2 regions of the Streptomyces sp. NBC_00876 genome follow, and region 1 is predicted to be linked to the other one. Evidence: riboswitches for the same ligand, from Rfam matches in the RefSeq annotation. Region 1 holds a riboswitch; the other holds the start of a gene.
What was found. A riboswitch is a leader RNA that binds a small molecule or an ion and turns the genes downstream of it on or off. The one in region 1 is predicted to bind cyclic di-AMP.
Positions count from the first base shown of each region.

Region 2: another riboswitch for cyclic di-AMP. It lies ahead of OG782_RS04360 (C40 family peptidase); the one in region 1 lies ahead of OG782_RS23105 (NlpC/P60 family protein).

Region 1 is NZ_CP108800.1:5,224,995-5,234,201, reverse strand. It holds gene OG782_RS23115 (M23 family metallopeptidase) at 1-1,015, shown strand, start outside; gene pcrA (DNA helicase PcrA) at 1,068-3,506, opposite strand; cyclic di-AMP (ydaO/yuaA leader) riboswitch at 3,765-3,931, shown strand; gene OG782_RS23105 (NlpC/P60 family protein) at 3,930-5,093, shown strand; gene OG782_RS23100 (hypothetical protein) at 5,174-5,527, opposite strand; gene OG782_RS23095 (NlpC/P60 family protein) at 5,886-6,935, shown strand; gene OG782_RS23090 (response regulator transcription factor) at 6,948-7,652, opposite strand; gene OG782_RS23085 (PspC domain-containing protein) at 7,636-8,934, opposite strand; gene OG782_RS23080 (PspC domain-containing protein) at 9,174-9,207, shown strand, end outside.
Region 2 is NZ_CP108800.1:1,021,213-1,030,419, reverse strand. It holds gene OG782_RS04400 (adenosylmethionine--8-amino-7-oxononanoate transaminase) at 1-299, opposite strand, end outside; gene bioB (biotin synthase BioB) at 292-1,458, opposite strand; gene OG782_RS04390 (8-amino-7-oxononanoate synthase) at 1,601-2,743, shown strand; gene OG782_RS04385 (DUF397 domain-containing protein) at 2,913-3,119, opposite strand; gene OG782_RS04380 (helix-turn-helix domain-containing protein) at 3,144-4,004, opposite strand; gene OG782_RS04375 (ATP-binding protein) at 4,214-4,645, shown strand; gene OG782_RS04370 (LysR family transcriptional regulator) at 4,767-5,687, opposite strand; gene OG782_RS04365 (LysE family translocator) at 5,760-6,404, shown strand; gene OG782_RS04360 (C40 family peptidase) at 6,438-6,911, opposite strand; cyclic di-AMP (ydaO/yuaA leader) riboswitch at 6,915-7,110, opposite strand; gene OG782_RS04355 (hypothetical protein) at 7,416-7,724, opposite strand; gene OG782_RS04350 (ATP-dependent Clp protease proteolytic subunit) at 7,732-8,367, opposite strand.

The DNA of each region.
Region 1 (9,207 bases):
AACGTACGAGCCCCGCGCAACGTACGAGCCCGGCGGAACGCACCAAACCACCGGATCGTACGAGCAGGTCTCCTACGATCCGCACGATCTGCTCGATCCGTACGAGCCCTACCGCACCGCCGAGGCCGGTCCCGCGGAGACGGACCTCGACGCCGACGGCCCCGAGGCCGACGCGGACGACCGCACCGACCGCGCCCGGGCCGCCGAATCCGCCGCCCCGGCCGACGCCCACCGCACCGCAGGCCGCCCCGCCACCCGCAGTGGCGGCAGTCGCAGCCGCAGGCGTTCCCCCGCGAAGCGCTCCGCACTCCTGACCGTCGCCGTTCCCTCTGCCTGCGTGATGAGCGTGGCCGGGATCGCCGCCGCCTCCGTCGGCGGCATGGGCGGTGGCGAGGAGAAGAAGGACGACACCACGTCCATGGCCGCCGCCGACCCCGGCACGGTCAAGCCGGTCGCGGCCAACAACAAGCTGGACACCCAGCTCGCCAATCTCAGCGCCGACGCGGAGAACTTCGCCGACCGGGCCAGCCGCACCCAGGAGCGCATCGACCTGAAGGAGCGGCAGGCCGCCGACAAGAAGAAGCGTGAGGCGGAGGCCGCCCGCAAGGAGGCCCTGCGCCCCAAGTACGTCATGCCGGTCGCGCAGCACGGCCTCAGCGCGTACTTCGGCCAGGCGGGCGTCAACTGGATGTCCGTGCACACGGGCATCGACTTCCCCGTCCAGCTCGGCACTCCGGTGATGGCGGCGACCGACGGCACCGTCCGTACGCAGTTCAACACCGCCTACGGCAACATGGCCATCGTCACCATGGCCGACGGCACCGAGACCTGGTACTGCCACCTGAGCAGCACCCGGATCCGCTCGGGCTCCGTCAAGGCCGGTGACGTCATCGCGTACTCCGGGGACTCCGGCAACTCGACCGGCCCGCACATGCACTTCGAGGTGCGGCCCGGCGGCGGCGCGGCCATCGACCCGCTGCCGTGGCTGCGCAGCCACGGCGTCAACCCGAACTGAGCGACACGGCCGGGCCGGAGCTCGAATGCTCCGGCCGGGCCGCTCACGGGCGTTACAGCTTCTGGACCGGTGCGTACCGCAGGAGCAGCTTCTTCGGCCGCTCGTCGCCGAAGTCGACCGTGGCCTTCGCCTGGTCGCCGATGCCCTCGACCGCCGTCACCGTGCCCAGACCGAACTGGTCGTGGGTGACCCGGTCGCCGGCCACCAGCGTGATCGTCGGCTTGTCCGAGGTCCGCCGGGTCGCGAAGCCCGAGGGGCCGGAACGCGAACGGGACGCGGAGAGCGACGAGGTGATGCCCGACGTCGGTCCCGCCGGGGCCGCCATGGGGCCCTTGCGCTTCCACTCCAGGTGCTGGTCCGGGATCTCCTCGAGGAACCGCGACGGCGGGTTGTACGCGGGCTGGCCCCAGGCGCTGCGCATGGCCGCCCGGGTCAGGTAGAGCCGTTCACGGGCGCGCGTGATGCCGACGTACGCGAGCCGTCGCTCCTCCTCCAGCTCCTTGACCTGGCCCAGCGCCCGCATGTGCGGGAAGACGCCGTCCTCCATGCCGGTCAGGAAGACCACCGGGAATTCGAGGCCCTTGGCGGTGTGCAGCGTCATCAGCGTGACGACACCGGAGCCGTCCTCGTCCTCGTCGGGGATCTGGTCGGCGTCGGCGACCAGCGCGACCTTCTCCAGGAACTCGGCGAGCGTGCCCGCACCCTCCTCCTCCGCCCGCTCCTGCTCGAATTCGAGGGCGACGGAGGCAAGCTCCTGGAGGTTCTCGATGCGGGTCTCGTCCTGCGGGTCGGTGGACGCCTGGAGCTCGGCGAGATAGCCGGTCCGCTCCATGACGGCCTCCACCACGACCGCCGGTCCGGCACCGGACTCCACGACCGTGCGCAGCTCCTCCATCAGCGTGTTGAACCGCTTGACGGCGTTGGCGGAACGGGCCGCCATCCCGTACGCCTCGTCGACGCGGCGCAGCGCCTGCGGGAAGGTGATCTTCTCGCGCAGGGACAGGGCGTCGATCATCGCCTCGGAGCGGTCGCCGATGCCCCGCTTGGGCACATTGAGGATGCGGCGCAGCGGGACGGTGTCCTCGGGGTTGGAGAGGACCCGGAGGTAGGCCAGGACGTCCCTGACCTCCTTGCGCTCGTAGAAGCGCACCCCGCCGACGACCTTGTACGGCAGGCCGACGCGGATGAAGATCTCCTCGAAGACACGGGACTGCGCGTTCGTCCGGTAGAAGATCGCCACATCGCCGGCCTTGGCGTCGCCCGCGTCGGTCAGCCGGTCGATCTCGTCGGCGACGAACTGCGCCTCGTCGTGCTCGGTGTCCGCGACGTATCCGGTGATCCGGGCGCCGGAGCCGGCGTTGGTCCAGAGGTTCTTCGGGCGACGGCTCTCGTTGCGCTCGATGACCGCGTTGGCCGCGGACAGGATCGTCTGCGTGGAGCGGTAGTTCTGCTCCAGCATGATCGTGGTCGCGTTCGGATAGTCCTCCTCGAACTGGAGGATGTTGCGGATGGTCGCGCCGCGGAAGGCGTAGATCGACTGGTCCGCGTCACCCACGACGCACAGCTCGGCGGGGGCGTCCTCGGGACCGGCCGGGCCGACCAGCTCCCGTACGAGGGTGTACTGGGCGTGGTTGGTGTCCTGGTACTCGTCGACGAGGACGTGCCGGAAGCGGCGGCGGTAGTGCTCGGCGACGTCGGGGAACGCCTGGAGCAGGTGCACCGTCGTCATGATGATGTCGTCGAAGTCCAGGGCGTTGGCCTCGCGCAGCCGGGACTGGTAGAGCGCGTAGGCCTGGGCGAGGGTCTTCTCGAATCCGTCGGCGGCCTGTCCGGCGAAGGTCTCCTCGTCGATCAGCTCGTTCTTCAGGTTCGAGACCTTCGCCGTGAACGACTTCGGCGGGAAGCGCTTCGGGTCGAGGTCGAGATCGCGGCAGACCAGGGCCATGAGGCGCTTGGAGTCGGCGGCGTCGTAGATCGAGAACGAGGAGGTGAAGCCGAGCCGCTTCGACTCGCGGCGCAGGATCCGTACGCACGCGCTGTGGAAGGTCATGACCCACATGGCGTTGGCGCGCGGTCCGACGAGCTGCTCGACGCGCTCCTTCATCTCGCCCGCGGCCTTGTTGGTGAAGGTGATCGCCAGGATCTGGCCCGGGTGCACCCCGCGCTCGGCCAGCAGATGGGCGATGCGGTGGGTCAGCACTCGGGTCTTGCCCGAACCGGCTCCGGCGACGATGAGCAGCGGCGAACCGGCGTGCACGACGGCGGCGCGCTGTTCGGTGTTCAGCCCGTCGAGCAGCGCGGCGGCGTCGATCACCGGGCGGTGGGCACCGTCGCGGTAGTACGCGTCGCGGGGCGGCGGCGGCCCGTCGAACACGCCCGCGAAGAGGTCCTCCGGCACCGCTTCGGGTGCGGAGTCCTCGGGGGGCGGCGGGGGGCCTTCGTCCGTGTGCTGGAGGCCGGCCAGGAAACTGTCGTCAAAGAGGCTGCTCATCGCTGTCCGAGTCTAGAGCGCCGCACCGACACCCAGGGGCCGCATGCCGAACCGCGCACCGGAGTCCGGGCACGCACAGCAATACGGGGACCGCGTTGCGTAGGGGAATCCCGTATCCCGCCTGCCCGGACCGCCCCGATGCGCCAAGGTCACGAAAATGTATCGGGCATATCGAACATCAACCTTCACAGCGGCACCATGAGTTGGCTAGCGTGCTCGTTCGGACGGCCCGTACCCCCAAGGCGAACCACGCCGAGCGGGCGGTCCACGCCGAATCCGGGCTGCCCGCAGCGGGAGTCCGGAACCGGGGACCCACACGCAGCACCGGGGTGAATCGGTCCGCATCCCCCACCTGGACCGTAGGGCAGCCTTCCGTTCCGCCCGAACCCGACAGCTAACCCGGTAGGCGGTCCACGGAAGGAGATGCCGGCCTTGGCGTCGCATCGCAAACCGCGCCCCCGGGTGCGCACCACCGCCCCTGCCGTCGGGCTCACCTCGGCCGCGCTGGCATCGGTGACCCTGCTGTCCTCGCAGAGCGCGCTGGCCGCGCCGGCCCCGAAGCCCGGCATCGAGGACGTACAGAAGAAGGTCGACGACCTCTACCGGCAGGCGGGCACCGCGACCCAGCAGTACAACCAGGCGAAGGAGGCGACCACCAAGCAGCGTTCCAAGGTGGACACGCTCCTGGACGACGTCGCCAAGCGCACCGCGAAGATGAACGAGGCCCGCAGGACGCTCGGCACCTACGCCGCGGCCCAGTACCGCGACGGCGCCCTCGCACCGACCGCCACGTTCTTCCTGGCCGACGACCCGCAGTCGTTCTTCGACCAGACCCACCTCATGGACCGGATGGCCACGCGCCAGCAGCAGGCCGTCACGGACTTCCGTACGGAGCAGGTGAAGGCGTCCAAGCAGCGCGCCGAGGCCGTGGCGAGCCTGGAGACGCTCACCGAGTCGCAGGCCACGCTGCGCACCAGCAAGCAGAACGTCCGGACGAAGCTGGCCGAGGCCCGCACGCTGCTGTCGAAGCTGACCGCCGAGGAGAAGGCGCGCCTGGCCGAGCTGGAGCGCAAGAAGGAGGCGGAGGCCGAGCGCAAGGCCGAGGAGCTGGCGAAGAAGCAGGCGGCCGCGAAGGCGGAGGCCGCGCGCAAGGCCGAGGAGGCGGGCACCGGGAGCGGCACGGACACCGGTACGGGTTCGGGCTCCGGTACGGGGTCCGGTTCGGACAGCAGCGCCACGACGAAGGCCGAGAAGGTCCTGGCCTTCGCCCGTGCGCAGCTGGGCAAGCCGTACGTCTGGGGGGCGACCGGCCCGGCCTCGTACGACTGCTCGGGACTCACCCAGGCGGCCTGGAAGGCCGCGGGCGTCGACATCCCCCGGACCACCTGGGACCAGGTGAACGTCGGCACCCGGGTCGCCACGGCGGATCTGCGCCCCGGTGACCTGGTCTTCTTCTACGACGACATCAGCCACGTCGGCATCTACAAGGGCGACGGCATGATGATCCACGCGCCGAAGCCGGGGGCGAACGTGCGCGAGGAGTCGATCTACTACATGCCGATCTACGGCAGCGTGCGGCCGTCCTAGGCGGCCTTGAAGCGCGAAAACGCTGCTGCCCGGACCTCTTCAGGTCCGGGCAGCAGCGTTTTCGCGGCCGTGCTCCCTGCTCAGGTCCAGAGCGTGGCGATGAAGATGTTGACGACCGTCAGCCCGCCGACCGCCGCGAAGAGGCCCTTGTCCACCTTCTCCTCGTCCCGCTTGACGTAGACGATCCCGAGGATCACGACCAGGATCAGCAGCTTGATGGCGATCTTGACGTTGTTCACCGGGTGGTCGTCGGCCTGGTTCAGCCCTACCAGGGCGATTCCGGTGACCAGCATGGTCAGCGCACCGTGCAGCATGCCCGGGACGAATCGCGCCGTGCCCGCCCCCATCGCCTTCATCTGGGTGAGGAAACCGCCCAGCAGGGCGGCGATGCCGATGATGTGCAGGGCGACGAAGACATCGATGAGTACACGCATGGTTCCGCAGCCTAGCTGCGGCCATATCAGCACTTCGCAGGCGGGTGAGCCTTACCGACCGCTTAACTGGCGAATGCACCAATTGCCTTACTCTGGTGCAATTTTTCCGGTCAGCCAACGACAACACAGCGCTAAATTCGGGCAATAAGCATCATTACGACTCTTCCCCGTGCCCCGGGTTTAGCGTCCCTTTCCAGGTGACCGGCTCACCGCCCGCTCCGCACCCGGACGGCGCCGCCGCTCACCCCGCCGGGGTTCCGGCGGCGGGCCGCTCCCCCTGTTGGCGGCCCGCCGGCGGACCCGGGCGGGTCCGCCGGTAGGCCCCGGCGGGCAGTCGACAGGAAGGACGCCCGCCCTCGTGGCAGCGCACCGGAAACCCAAGCAGCGCCCGTACACCGGCTCTGCTGCCCGCACCGCCGCGACACTCGCCTTCGCCGGCGCCGCCACCGCCGCCGCCGCGCTGCCGGGATCCGCACACGCCGATCCGGCGCCGACCACCGCCCAGGTCAGGGCCGAGGTGGACCGCCTCTACCGGGAGGCCGAGGTCGCCACCGAGCAGTACAACGGCGCGAAGGTGGAGGCGGCCGCCACCGCCAGGTCCGTGAACGCCCTGCGCGACGAGGCCGCCCGCAGGACCGAGCGGCTCAACACCGCACGGGACGCCCTCGGTTCGTACGCCGCCGCGCAGTACCGTTCCGGCGGCCTCGACCCCGCCGTCCAGCTGGCGCTCTCCTCGGACCCCGACCAGTACCTCGAACGCGCCTCCTACGTGGAACGGGCCGGTGAGCGCCGCGCGACCCGGCTCCGTGCCGTGGAGCGCCAGGTCGCCGATGTGTCCCAGCTGCGCGCCGAGGCCGCGGGGCAGCTGACCGAACTAGCGACCCGCCAGGCCGACCTGCGCAGGCACAAGGCGACGGTCCGCACCAAGCTCGCCGAGGCGCAGCGGCTGCTGGCCCGCCTCTCCCCGGCCGAACGCGCCTCCTACGACGCCTCGGAGGGCGGCCGCGGCGCCGCCCACGCCGACCGCGGAGCCCCGCGCGGCGCCGTCCGGGCGCCCAACGCCCGTGCCGCCGAGGCCGTCGCCTTCGCGTACACCGCGCTGGGCAAGCCGTACGTCTGGGGCGCGACCGGCCCCTCCTCGTTCGACTGTTCCGGCCTCACGCAGGCCGCCTGGCGCTCCGCGGGTGTCTCGCTCCCCCGGACCACGTACACCCAGATCAACGCCGGACAGCGGGTCTCCCGCTCCGAACTCGCCCCCGGGGACCTGGTGTTCTTCTACTCGGGCATCAGCCATGTCGGTCTGTACATCGGCAACGGCCAGATGATCCACGCCCCGCGTCCGGGCGCCCCGGTCCGCATCGCGCCGATCGACCAGATGCCCTTCGCGGGAGCGACCCGGGTGGCCTGAGCGCCCCGGGCCTCAGACCAGCCGTCGGGCCGTCGCCCATCGCGTCAGTTCGTGCCGGTTGGAGAGCTGGAGCTTGCGCAGCACCGCCGAGACGTGCGACTCGACCGTCTTCACCGAGATGAACAGCTGCTTGGCGATCTCCTTGTACGCGTATCCGCGGGCGATCAGCCGCAGCACCTCGCGCTCGCGCTGGGTCAGCCGGTCGAGGTCCTCGTCGACCGGGGGCGCGTCCGTCGAGGCGAAGGCGTCGAGGACGAAGCCGGCCAGCCGGGGCGAGAACACCGCGTCGCCGTCCTGGACCCGGAAGACCGAGTCGACCAGGTCGGCGCCGGTGATGGTCTTGGTGACATAGCCCCGGGCGCCGCCGCGGATGACGCCGATGACGTCCTCGGCGGCGTCCGAGACGGACAGCGCCAGAAAGCGCACCGGGTTCTCCACCGCGCCCATGAACGGGGCGCAGCGGCGCAGCACCTCGACGCCACCACCGCCCGGGAGGTGGACGTCGAGGAGGACGACCTCGGGGCGGGTCGCCGTGATGACGGTGACCGCCTGGTCGACGTCGGCGGCCTCGCCGACGACCTCGACACCGGTCTCCTCGGTGCGGCCGATCTCGGCCTGCACTCCGGTGCGGAACATCCGGTGGTCGTCGACGAGCACGACTCGTACCCGGCGCTCCGGGCCCTCGTGGCCCCCGGTCGCCTCAGTGGTCCCGTTCATCGCTCGTCCTCTCCATCTCCAGCTCGACTTCCGTGCCCCCGCCGGGCACCGAACGCAGCCGGGCACTGCCGCCGTTGCGCTGCATCCGGCCGATGATTGATTCTCGTACGCCCATTCTGTCCCCCGGTACGGAATCCAGATCGAATCCGGGACCGCGGTCGCGGACCGAGACGAAGACCGTGCGGCCCTCGACCTCCGCGAAGACCTGGACGGCGCCGCCCTCGCCACCGTACTTGGCGGCGTTGACCATGGCCTCACGTGCGGCCTGCATCTGTGCGGTCAGCTTCTCGTCGAGCGGGCAGTCGCCGACGACGACGACCTCCAGCGGGACGCCGTGCTTGTCCTCGACCTCGGCGGCGGCGCGTTTGACGGCCTCGGCCAGGGTCTCGGGCTCGTCGTCCTCGTCCTTGCCGGTGCCCTCGGGGTTGTACAGCCAGTTGCGGAGCTCGCGTTCCTGGGCGCGGGCCAGCCGGCGGACCTCGCCCGCGTCCTCCGCGTTGCGCTGGATCAGGGTGAGGGTGTGCAGCACCGAGTCGTGCACATGGGCGGCGACCTCGGCCCGTTCCTGGGCCCTGATGCGCATGAGGCGTTCCTCGGAGAGGTCCTGGGTCATGCGTACGAGATAGGGGCCGGCCAGCAGGGCGATGCCGGTGAGCACGGCGATGGCCGCGGTGAGGACGTTGCCCAGCTGGGCGGCGGAGCCGCGTACCACCATGAAGCCGGCCAGGCCGAGGCCGACCAGGGCGACCCCGGCGAGGCCCCGGGCCAGGTGCAGGACGCGGCGGCGGCTGCCGACCTCCATCCAGCGGGCCCGGCGGGCGTTGTCGGCCTGCCGCCACACCAGGACGGAGCCGGCGCCGATGAGCAGGGTGGGCCAGATGTAGCGGTCGGCCTTGCTGCCCATGTCGACGTTGCCGACGAAGATCATGGCGCCGATGAGCAGCGCGAGGAGCGCGAAGACCTGGCCCTTGTCGGGTTTGCGGAGCCGGCGCCTGCCGTCGGGGGCGGTCTCGAAGACGGACCGCGGGGTGTCCACACCGCCGACGCCGAGCGGGACGACGATCCAGAACACGGCGTACAGGAGCGCGCCGAGGCCGTCCGCGAAGAACAGTCCGAGGAAGACGAACCGCACCCAGGCGACCGGCAGCCCGAGGTGTCCGGCGAGACCGCGTGCGACGCCGCCGAGCAGCCGCCCGTCGGCGCTGCGGTACAGCTTGCGCTGGGGCGGCTCCTCCGGATCGGGGGCGCGGGAGCTTGCGGCTCGGGTCGTGGCGGCTGGCATGACCCGATCGTCACACGTCCGTGCGGGTGATGGCATCAGGGTCGGCCCCCACTTCGACCCTGAGAGGACCCCGGGAGCGGGCCGGCGGCGGGCGGGGAGTGGGCGGCCGGGCGCCGGGCGCGGTCCGGCACGTGCCCCGTGCACGGAACCGCCCCTTCCGGGTCGGCCGGGCCAATATCAGGGATCGGCCAGGGTCGGGGCGGGTGCCGGACGGGCCCGGCGCCCGTCACCATGGAGCCATGACCGTTCCCCAGGATGCGCCGCCCGGCGTCG
Region 2 (9,207 bases), 4.2 Mb from region 1:
AGCCGCACGGCGGGCTCGTGCGTGAGCCCGCCGAACATCACATGGCTCATCCGGCCCAGCTGGTCGCGCGCCGCCTCGTTCAGCACCGGATGGTTGTACCCGTGCACGGCCGACCACCATGAGGACATGCCGTCGACCAACTCGTGCTGCCCGTGCGCCGGTTCGGCGAGCCGGAGTCGTACGCCGGACGCGGACTCCACGACCAGCGGGTCCTGCCGGCCGGGCATCGGGCCGTAGGGGTGCCAGACGTGCGCCCGGTCCAGCGCCAGCAGCGCGGCGGGGGAGAGCGGCTCAGGCATTGGGGGCGAGATCCGTGCCCGCGCCGCGCCTGCGGACCGCCACCAGGTCCGTGCGCGCTCCCGGGACCTCGGCCTCCTGCGCGGTGTCCGTCGCGGAGGCGTCGCCGCACGGCTCGCATCCGCCGGAGTGCGAACCGCAGCCGCCGCCCGCGTCCGTACGGTGCCCGGGCAGCGTCGTCGTCCCGGCGCCCTCCACCTCGAACCCGGCGTCCGCGATCATGTCGAGGTCCGCCTGGCCCGCCTGGCCCTCACTGGTCAGGTAGTCGCCCAGGAAGATCGAGTTGACCAGGTTCAGGGCCAGCGGCTGCATCGAGCGAAGATGGACCTCGCGCCCGCCCGCGAGCCGCACCTCCACGTCGGGGCAGACGAACCGCACCATCGCCAGGATGCGCAGGCAGCGCTGCGGCGTCAGGTTCCACTCCTTGGCGAGCGGGGTCCCCTCGAACGGGATCAGGAAGTTGACCGGTACCGAATCGGGGTCGAGCTCGCGCAGGGCGAAGACGACGTCGACCAGGTCCGCGTCGCTCTCCCCCATGCCGGCGATCAGCCCGGAACAGGCGGAGAGACCGGCGGCCTGCGCCTGGTGCACGGTCTCCACCCGGTCCGCGTAGGTGTGAGTGGTCGTGATGTCCCCGTACGTCCCCTCGGACGTGTTGAGGTTGTGGTTGTACGCGTCGGCGCCCGCCGACCGCAGCCGGTCGGCCTGTCCGTCGGAGAGCAGACCGAGGCAGGCGCACACCTCGACGCCCTCGTTCTGTTCCTTGATCGCCTCGATGGTCTGCGAGACCCGGTCGACGTCCCGGTCGGTCGGGCCGCGGCCGCTGGCGACCAGGCAGACGCGCTTGGCGCCCCCGGCCACTCCTGCGGCCGCCGCCTTCGACGCCTCGTCCGGCTTCAGCCAGGTGTACTTGAGGATCTCGGCCTTGGAGCCCAGCCGCTGCGAACAGTACGAGCAGTCCTCGGGGCAGAGACCGGACTTCAGATTGACCAGATAGTTCAGCTTCACCCGCCGCCCGAACCACTGACGGCGCACCTTTCCGGCCGCGGCCACCACGTCGAGCAGCTCTTCGTCCGGGGTTGCCAGGACGGCGAGCGCTTCTTCACGGGTCGGCAGCTCGCGCCGCAGCCCCTTGTCCACCAGCGTGTTCAGGAGGTCCATGGCGATGATCCTGACGCACGGCACCGCTCCGAGCCAAGGAGGAACCGGACAACAGAGTCCGCGGAGGGTGTGTGCATTGCCACACCATGCCTGATTGCGACCCCGGCTAGGGTCTGTGAGCTGCCTACAAAAGGGACCGTCCATGTCCTTCACCCCGTTCGACTGGATCGACGACGAGGCCCTCCGCCGCGCGGACGCCGGGCTCGTCCGCAGGCTGCGGCCCCGGAGCGCCGAAACGGAACTCCTGGATCTCGCGAGCAACGACTACCTCGGCCTGACCCGGCACCCGGAAGTCACCGCCGCGGCGGCCGAGGCGGCACGCTGCTGGGGCGCCGGGGCCACTGGCTCCCGGCTCGTCACCGGTTCGACCGCACTTCATGCGGAACTCGAACGAGAGCTCGCGGACTTCTGCGGATTCGAGGCCGCGCTCGTCCTGTCCTCGGGCTACGCCGCCAACCTCGCGGCCCTCACCGCCCTCACGGGCCGGGGCTCCCTCATCGTCTCGGACGCGGGCAACCACGCCTCCATCGTCGACGGCTGCCGGCTCTCACGGGCCGAGACCGCCGTCGTTGCGCACGCCGACCCCGAGGCCGTGCGCAAGACCCTGCACGCGCACACGGGCCGGGCGCTGGCCGTCACCGACTCGGTCTTCTCGGTCGACGGCGACGCCGCCCCGCTGGCCGGACTGGCCGCTGCCTGCCGCGAGGAGAACGCCGCACTCCTCGTCGACGACGCGCACGGCCTGGGCGTGCTCGGCGACGGAGGGCGCGGCGCGCTCGCGGCCACCGGTCTCGCCGGCCGTGAGGGCGTCGTCGCCACACTCACCCTCTCCAAGTCCCTGGGCAGCCAGGGCGGAGCGGTCCTCGGCCCGGCCCGGGTCATCGACCACCTGGTCAATACCGCCCGCACGTTCATCTTCGACACCGGGCTGGCGCCGGCCGCCGCCGGCGCCGCCCTGGGCAGCCTGCGGCTGCTGCGCCGCGAACCGGAGCGCGCGGGCCGGGCCCGTACGGTGGCCACCGCGCTGTACGAGGGGCTGACCGCGGCGGGGCTGACCGCGGTCCGCCCCGACGCGGCCGTCGTGTCCGTGCGCGCGCCGTCGGCGGATGCCGCGGTGCGCTGGGCCGCCGACTGCCGTACGGCGGGGATGGCGGTCGGGTGTTTCCGGCCGCCATCGGTCCCGGACGGCATCTCCCGGCTGCGGCTGACCGCGCGCGCCGATCTGACGGACGAGCAGATCGCACACGCGGTGGCGCTCGTGCGGCGGACCGCACCGGCCGGCTGACCCAGCAGGGACCGCCACCCGGCGCCGTGCGCCGCGGTGTCAGCTGACCCGACCCACCACTGAGAGTGGAGACAGCCATGGTGTCAGCCGACCGAATCACCACTCGGAGTGGAGACAGCCACGGTGTCAGCCGACCGAATCACCACTCGGAGTGGAGACAGCCGCGACGTCAGCTGACCGAATCACTGCTCAGAGTGGAGACGAAGGACGTCCAGGCCGCCGCCGAGAACTGCAGAGCCGGCCTGGACACGTCCTTGGAGTCGCGCACGGCCAGTCGCCGCAGGCCCAGTTGCGCGGCTTCCACGCAGTTGTTCATTCCCGTGCTGCGGCTGCTGCGCCGCCACCGTAACGCGTGCTGTGCGAGTCCATCCGGCATGACGCTCCCTCGGGCAGTCCGGGGTCACCGACCGCCGCGGTCGATTGCGGCGATCAGGTCCAACGAGTGCTCCGGCGACAGCGCGTGCGCCTGCAGAGTGCGGAAGGCCGAGCTGTACGCCTCAAGGTCTTCTTTCCGCTCCAGGTAGAGGCTACTCGTCAAATGGTCAAGAACGACCACGTCTAGATCAGAAGCGGTCGGAAATGAGAAAATAACGAACGGTCCGGTGAGTCCCACGTATCCGCCCACCGAGAACGGCAGTAACTGCAGCTGTACGTGAGGAAGCTGGGCGATCCGGGCGAGGTGACGCAGTTGCTCGCGCATCACCCGGCCACCGCCCACCTCCCGCCGCAGCACGGCCTCGTCGAGTACCGCGGTCAGCCGCAGCGGCGGATCACTCCGGAGCACGCCCTGCCGGGCCAGCCGCACTTCGACCAGCGAGTCCAGCTGACCGGAGGGCAGCCCGTCGAGCGATGCCCGGGTCACCGCGCGGGCGTAGTCGGCGGTCTGCAGCAGACCGGGCACCACCGATGTCTCCAGCGTGCGCGCCGTGCGCGCCTGCGACTCCAGGCTGATGAAATCGCGGTACTGCGGGGGGATCAGACCCCGGTACGCATGCCACCAGCCTGCGCCCCCGCCGCCCGCCGAACCGGCAAGTGCCTCCAGGACCTCGCGCAGCTTCGGGTCGTCCATGCCGTACGTGTCCAGCAGCCGGGACACGTCCCCGGGCCGCACTCCGCTGACGCCGGTCTCGATCCTGCTGACCTTCGACTGGTGCCACCCGAGCAGGCGCGCCGCGTCCCGGCTCGTGAGTCCCGACGCGTGGCGCAGCCTCCGCAGCTCCTCCCCGAGCTTGCGGCGTCGCACCGCAGGGCCGTGCTGCATGTGATGTCTCCCTCCCACTGCCTGCCGAGCCGACAGTGTGGCGCCCGTACGGGGCATCCGGGGCAGAGTTCACCGCTTCGAGCGACAGATATATGCATATCTTGGCGGATCGCCGTCACAGAGGGCAGCATCAATGGCAATCTGGCGCGAAGCGAAACCCGGACCGTCGATCGCGGGGCCGGTAGCGGGTGGGAAAGGGACGGCTCGCCATGGCAGACCATCAAGAAGCAAGCGTCACTCTGCCGAGCGAGCCGGTCTCGGTCTCCGCGGCCCGGAGATATGTGGCCCGGATACTGGCCGAATGGGGACTGCCCGACGACACCGAGACTGCCGACACCATCCGGCTCATCGTCTCGGAGCTCGCGACCAACGCGGTCCAGCACACGTTCGGGCAGTCACCCACCTTCACCGTGGACCTGAGGCTGGAGCGTGAGGAGCAGCTGCGTCTCGGGGTGACGGACAGTCACCCCCGCTGGCCGCAGAAGCTGCCCGCGGCCGTCCAGCAGGACAACGGACGCGGCATGGTGATCATCCGCTCGCTGGCCAAGGAGTACGGGGGCCGGCTGACCGTCACCCCCACCCCCGACGGCGGCAAGACCGTCTGGATCGCGCTGCCGTGGCACGTGCCTGTCCAGCAGTGAGCGGTGCCGTGGAGGGTTCCCGTCCAGCAGTGAGCGGTGCCGTGGAGGGTTCCCGTCCGGCAGTGAGCGGTGCCGTGGAGGGTTTCCGTCCGGCAGTGAGTGCTTCCGGCGGCCGCCACGCTCACTGCGGCGCCGCGGCCGCCCGTCCGAAGCCACTGCGCAGCAGGGCCCGCAGCGTCGCCGCCGCGGCGCTCGTCCCTTCGCCGCGGTGCACCACCGAGATCGTCCTGCTGAACGCCGCCGGCTCCAGCCGCCGGACGGCCAGTGGCGTCGGCGACATCGCGGCGACCATCTCGGGCACCACCGCCATCCCGATGCCCGCACTGACCAGGGCGCACACCAGCGCATAGCCGGGCGACTCGCAGACCACCGCCGGCAGCGCCCCCGCCTCGGCGAGTGCGCTCTCCACACCCCGGCGCGGCGGATGGGTGGGCGCGCTGCTGATCAGGGGCCGGCCCGCCAGCTTCGTCACCGGGAGCCGACCGCTGCCGTCGGACAGGACCTGTCCGACGGCGGTGATCAGCACCAGCTCCTCGATCAGGAGCGGCTCGGCCAGGACGCCCGAGGGCAGCGCCGTCGCGGCAGCGGGCTCGTAGGCGTGGGTCAGCGCCAGATCGACCTCGCCCGCCGCCACCGCGGCCACCCCGTCCGGCGGCTCGTACTCCGTGACGACCAGCTCCACGTCCGGGTGCGCCCGGCGGAACGCGCTCAGCACGGGGGGCAGCAGATGGATACCCGCCGTGGTGAAGGTGCCGACCCGCAGGCGCCCGCCGGAGAGCCCGGCGAGACGGGCCAGTTCGTGACGGGCCTGATCCATCTCGTCCAGGACCCGCCGGGCGCGCCCGGCGAGCAGTTCGCCCGCCGCCGTCAGCCGGGCCCCCCGGTGGTGGCGCACCAGCAGGGCCGCCCCCGCCTCCCGCTCCAGCTTGGCGAGCTGCTGGGAGAGGGCCGGGGCGGTGTAGCCCAGGCGTGCGGCGGCCCGGGTGATCGAGCCGGCCTCGGCGACCGCCACCAGCGCCGCGAGCCGCGTCGGGTCGTACATTAAGCATTCCTTTTGGCAGACCCAGGAGATTGCAAGTACATGCTAAAGGCTCCTGGGGTCCAGGGTGGAGCCATGGACGCACAACTGACCGCCTTCATCGGGGTCGCCGCCGCCATGGTCGCGCTGCCCGGCGCCGACTTCACCGTCGTCGTACGCAACGCCCTCGCCTCGCGGGCGGCGGGAGTGGCGACCGCGCTCGGAGTCGCCGGAGGGTTGCTCGTCCACACCGCGCTCGCGGTCGCCGGACTGGCGGCCGTGCTGGTGGCTGTGCCGGTGCTGTTCCGGACCGTCCAGCTCCTGGGCGGCGCCTATGTGCTCTATCTGGGGATCAGTGCCCTGTACGCGGCCAGGCACCGCACGGGCCGGGCGCCGGGCCCCGGGGACGGGGCGGACGGCGGGCGGGCCGTCGACGGGACCGGGCGTGCCCTGCGCCAGGGATTCCTCACCAACGCACTGAACCCCAAGGCGCCCGTACTCTTCCTCAGCCTCCTTCCGCAGTTCGTCCCGGCAGGGGCCGCGCCGCTGCCCAGGACACTGCTGCTCGCCGCGATCGTGGTGCTGCTGGCGCTGATCTGGTTCCCGGCCGTGGTGCTCCTGGTGGACCGCCTGGGCCGGTGGCTGCGCCGGCCGCGTACCGCCCGGGCGATCGAGGGCGGCAGCGGCGCGGCGCTCACCGTACTGGGGCTGGTCCTGGTGACCGGCCCGCTGCTGCACTGACGCAGGGGCCCGGTCCAGGACGGGGAAGGGGCCTCAGCGGACCCGTCCGTAGTAGACGCTCTTCGACCAGATCTTCTCCAGCCGGACCACGGCGCCGGTCTTGGGCGAATGCCAGATCTTCCCGCTGCCCGCGTAGATGCCCACGTGGTAGATGCTGCGGCCGGAATGGAAGAAGACCAGATCGCCGCGCTGCCGGTTGGAGGACGAGATGTGGCGGGTCTTGTTGTACTGCTGCTGGGCGGTGCGCGGGAGCGTCTTGCCCGCCTTCTTGAACGAGTAGAGCGTCAGACCGGAGCAGTCGAAGCGGCTGGGGCCCGTGGCGCCCCAGCGGTACGGCGCCCCCTTCTTGGACGCGGCGACGTTGAGCGCCTTCATCGAGTGGGTCGCGGCCTGGGCCTCGGCCGCGGCGCCGGGAACGAACAAGGTGCCGCCGACGGCGGCGAGAGTCATCACCGAGGCCGTCGTGGCCCGGGCAAGCAGAGACGGGACATGAACCTGCGCAGACATGCGCAACCCTTCGTCAGCCGCCTGTGAAGGATGACCTGTCGGGTTCGGGCTGGCGAAGTTGCCCGGCCGCGGATGCGGCTTCACCCCGAGGGACGACCGGAAATCCGGTCGGCCCGTTGTGCTCGGGTCCTCCACTCCTGCCGATCCACTCCTGTCGACCAGGCATCCGGACGGCGGCAGGACTCGGCGTCCGCCCGGACCGCCCCGCCGCGGTGGCGGGGGCTTGTCGTCCCAGGGATCTTGACTCACCGAGTGCCTGATTTCCGAGGTGAAACGACGATATGTGAGGCTCATCACCACTGACCCGTTCGGGTGGACAGGTGGCTATTCGGGAAACTGCCTGCCCGTGCCGACCGGTGCCGTACCAGCGAAGAAACGGGAGATTTCACCCACCGTCCACCTCGAAAACGCAAATTGAGTTGTCCCTCGTGCGAGCTAACGCCTACGCCGAACGAGCGAGAAAACTCGGTCCCCCCGCCGGGCGTGTCGCGGTGGGGGAGCCGGTCAACTCGGCGGGGCGGGGGGCACGATGACCCGCGCGGCGCGCCGTTCCCCGTCCAGCACGCGCAGCGCCCGGGTCAACGTGGCCGTATGGATCAGTGCTTCGCCCCGCGTGTGCATCAACGCGAGCGCGTCCCGCAGCGCGACCGAGTGCGAGGCCAGCGCCTGGGCCGCGCGCAGGGCCTGGTAGGTGTCGCCGCCGCGGGCCGGATTGATCCGGCCCACCTGGTCCAGGACTTGCAGGTAGCGGTCGATGAACTCGCCCTCCGCGCGGGTCAGGGCGGGCAGTGGCGTGAACTCCGGGGGCGGCATCGGGGATTCACCGCCCGGTGTGCGGCGCCGGCGACGGTCCGCGGTTCTGCAGGATGTGGTCGATCAGCCCGTACGCCTTGGCTCCCTCGGCGTCGAGGATGAGATCGCGCTCGGTGTCGGCGGTGATCTGTCCGGCGGAGCGGCCGGTGTGACGGGCCAGCATCCCGGTCAGCGTGTCGCGCATCCGGGCCACTTCCCGCGCCTCGATCTCCAGGTCGGAGGGCTGTCCCCGTACCGGCTCGGCGAGTTCGGGCTGCTGCACCACCACGCGGGCGCCGGGCAGGGCGTGCCGTCGCCCGGGGGTGCCCGCCGCGAGCAGCACGGCCGCGCCTGCGCCCGCCTGGCCGAGGCAGAAGGTCTCCACCTCGCAGGAGAGGTACGCCATCGTGTCGTAGAGCGCGGTCATGGCGCCGAACTCGCCGCCGGGAGAGTTGATGTAGAGCGAGACCGGCCGGTCGGGCGCGTCGTACTCCAGATACATGAACTGCGCGATCAGGTCATTGGCGGCCGTGGCGTCGACGGGTGTGCCGAGGAAGACGACCCGTTCGGCCAGCAGTTTGGAGTACGGATCGAGGGTGCGGGTTCCCTGGGACGTGCGCTCGGTGAACTCGGGCAGTACGTAGCGGGCGGCGGGGCGGTGCATGGCGGGGCCTCTCCTCCGGGGTGCCGGGCGCCGGAGGGCGACGTGCACCTGTCTGTAGAAAATGTACAGGACGTACAGAAGATTGTGATGGGTAGGCCCTGGTGATCCACTGAAATCCCCGGGACGGATGCTGTTCTGACTGTTCGTGAGGGCGGACATCCCGCCAAATGCTGGACGCCTTGGTCATCAGGCTGCTTCGCCCTCGCTGAAACCGAGTGGGAAGTGAGGCGGTCCGAGGTGATGCCGGGCCCTCGGGGCTCGGGTGGAGCCGGGCAGCGTGTCGGCACGGAGCTCCAGGACCGGGCTTGTGACGCCGGGGTGACCCGCGCGACGCGGCCGGGGCGAGGTGTGCTCGCGGCTGAGGTGGCCCACGGGTCATTGGGCGGCATGGGTGGTGCACCCCATGCGTGCGGCGACTCCGACGGCTCCTGCCGGCCGGTGACCACCCTGCTTCGGACGAGTCCGAGCAGGCTGCCACGCGGCAGCCGCCCCCCACGAGGACGATTGCTGTGGGCCCCGGCCCAGGCGCCGGCCAACCGGCCTTGAAGCAACCTCGACCCCACGGGCGTGGACTAGATCCTCGGCGGGCTGCAGGCGGACATGACTCTGGACCTCTGCCCTCTGATCCGGGTGCCCCGAAGTGTCCGGGGCCCGGGATCAGGCGTGGCGCTCGCTCTCACCGACGGCGCGGCCCTGCCGCGCCCCGAACCGGCCGACCGGCTCCGGCCGGGCGCGCCGTCTCGCACGGCGCGGGCCGGACGAGAACGTGCGGGAGCGTCTGACCTGGACGATCGCTGTCGCCATGGACCAGGGCCGACCAGCTGGACATTACGTAGGCTG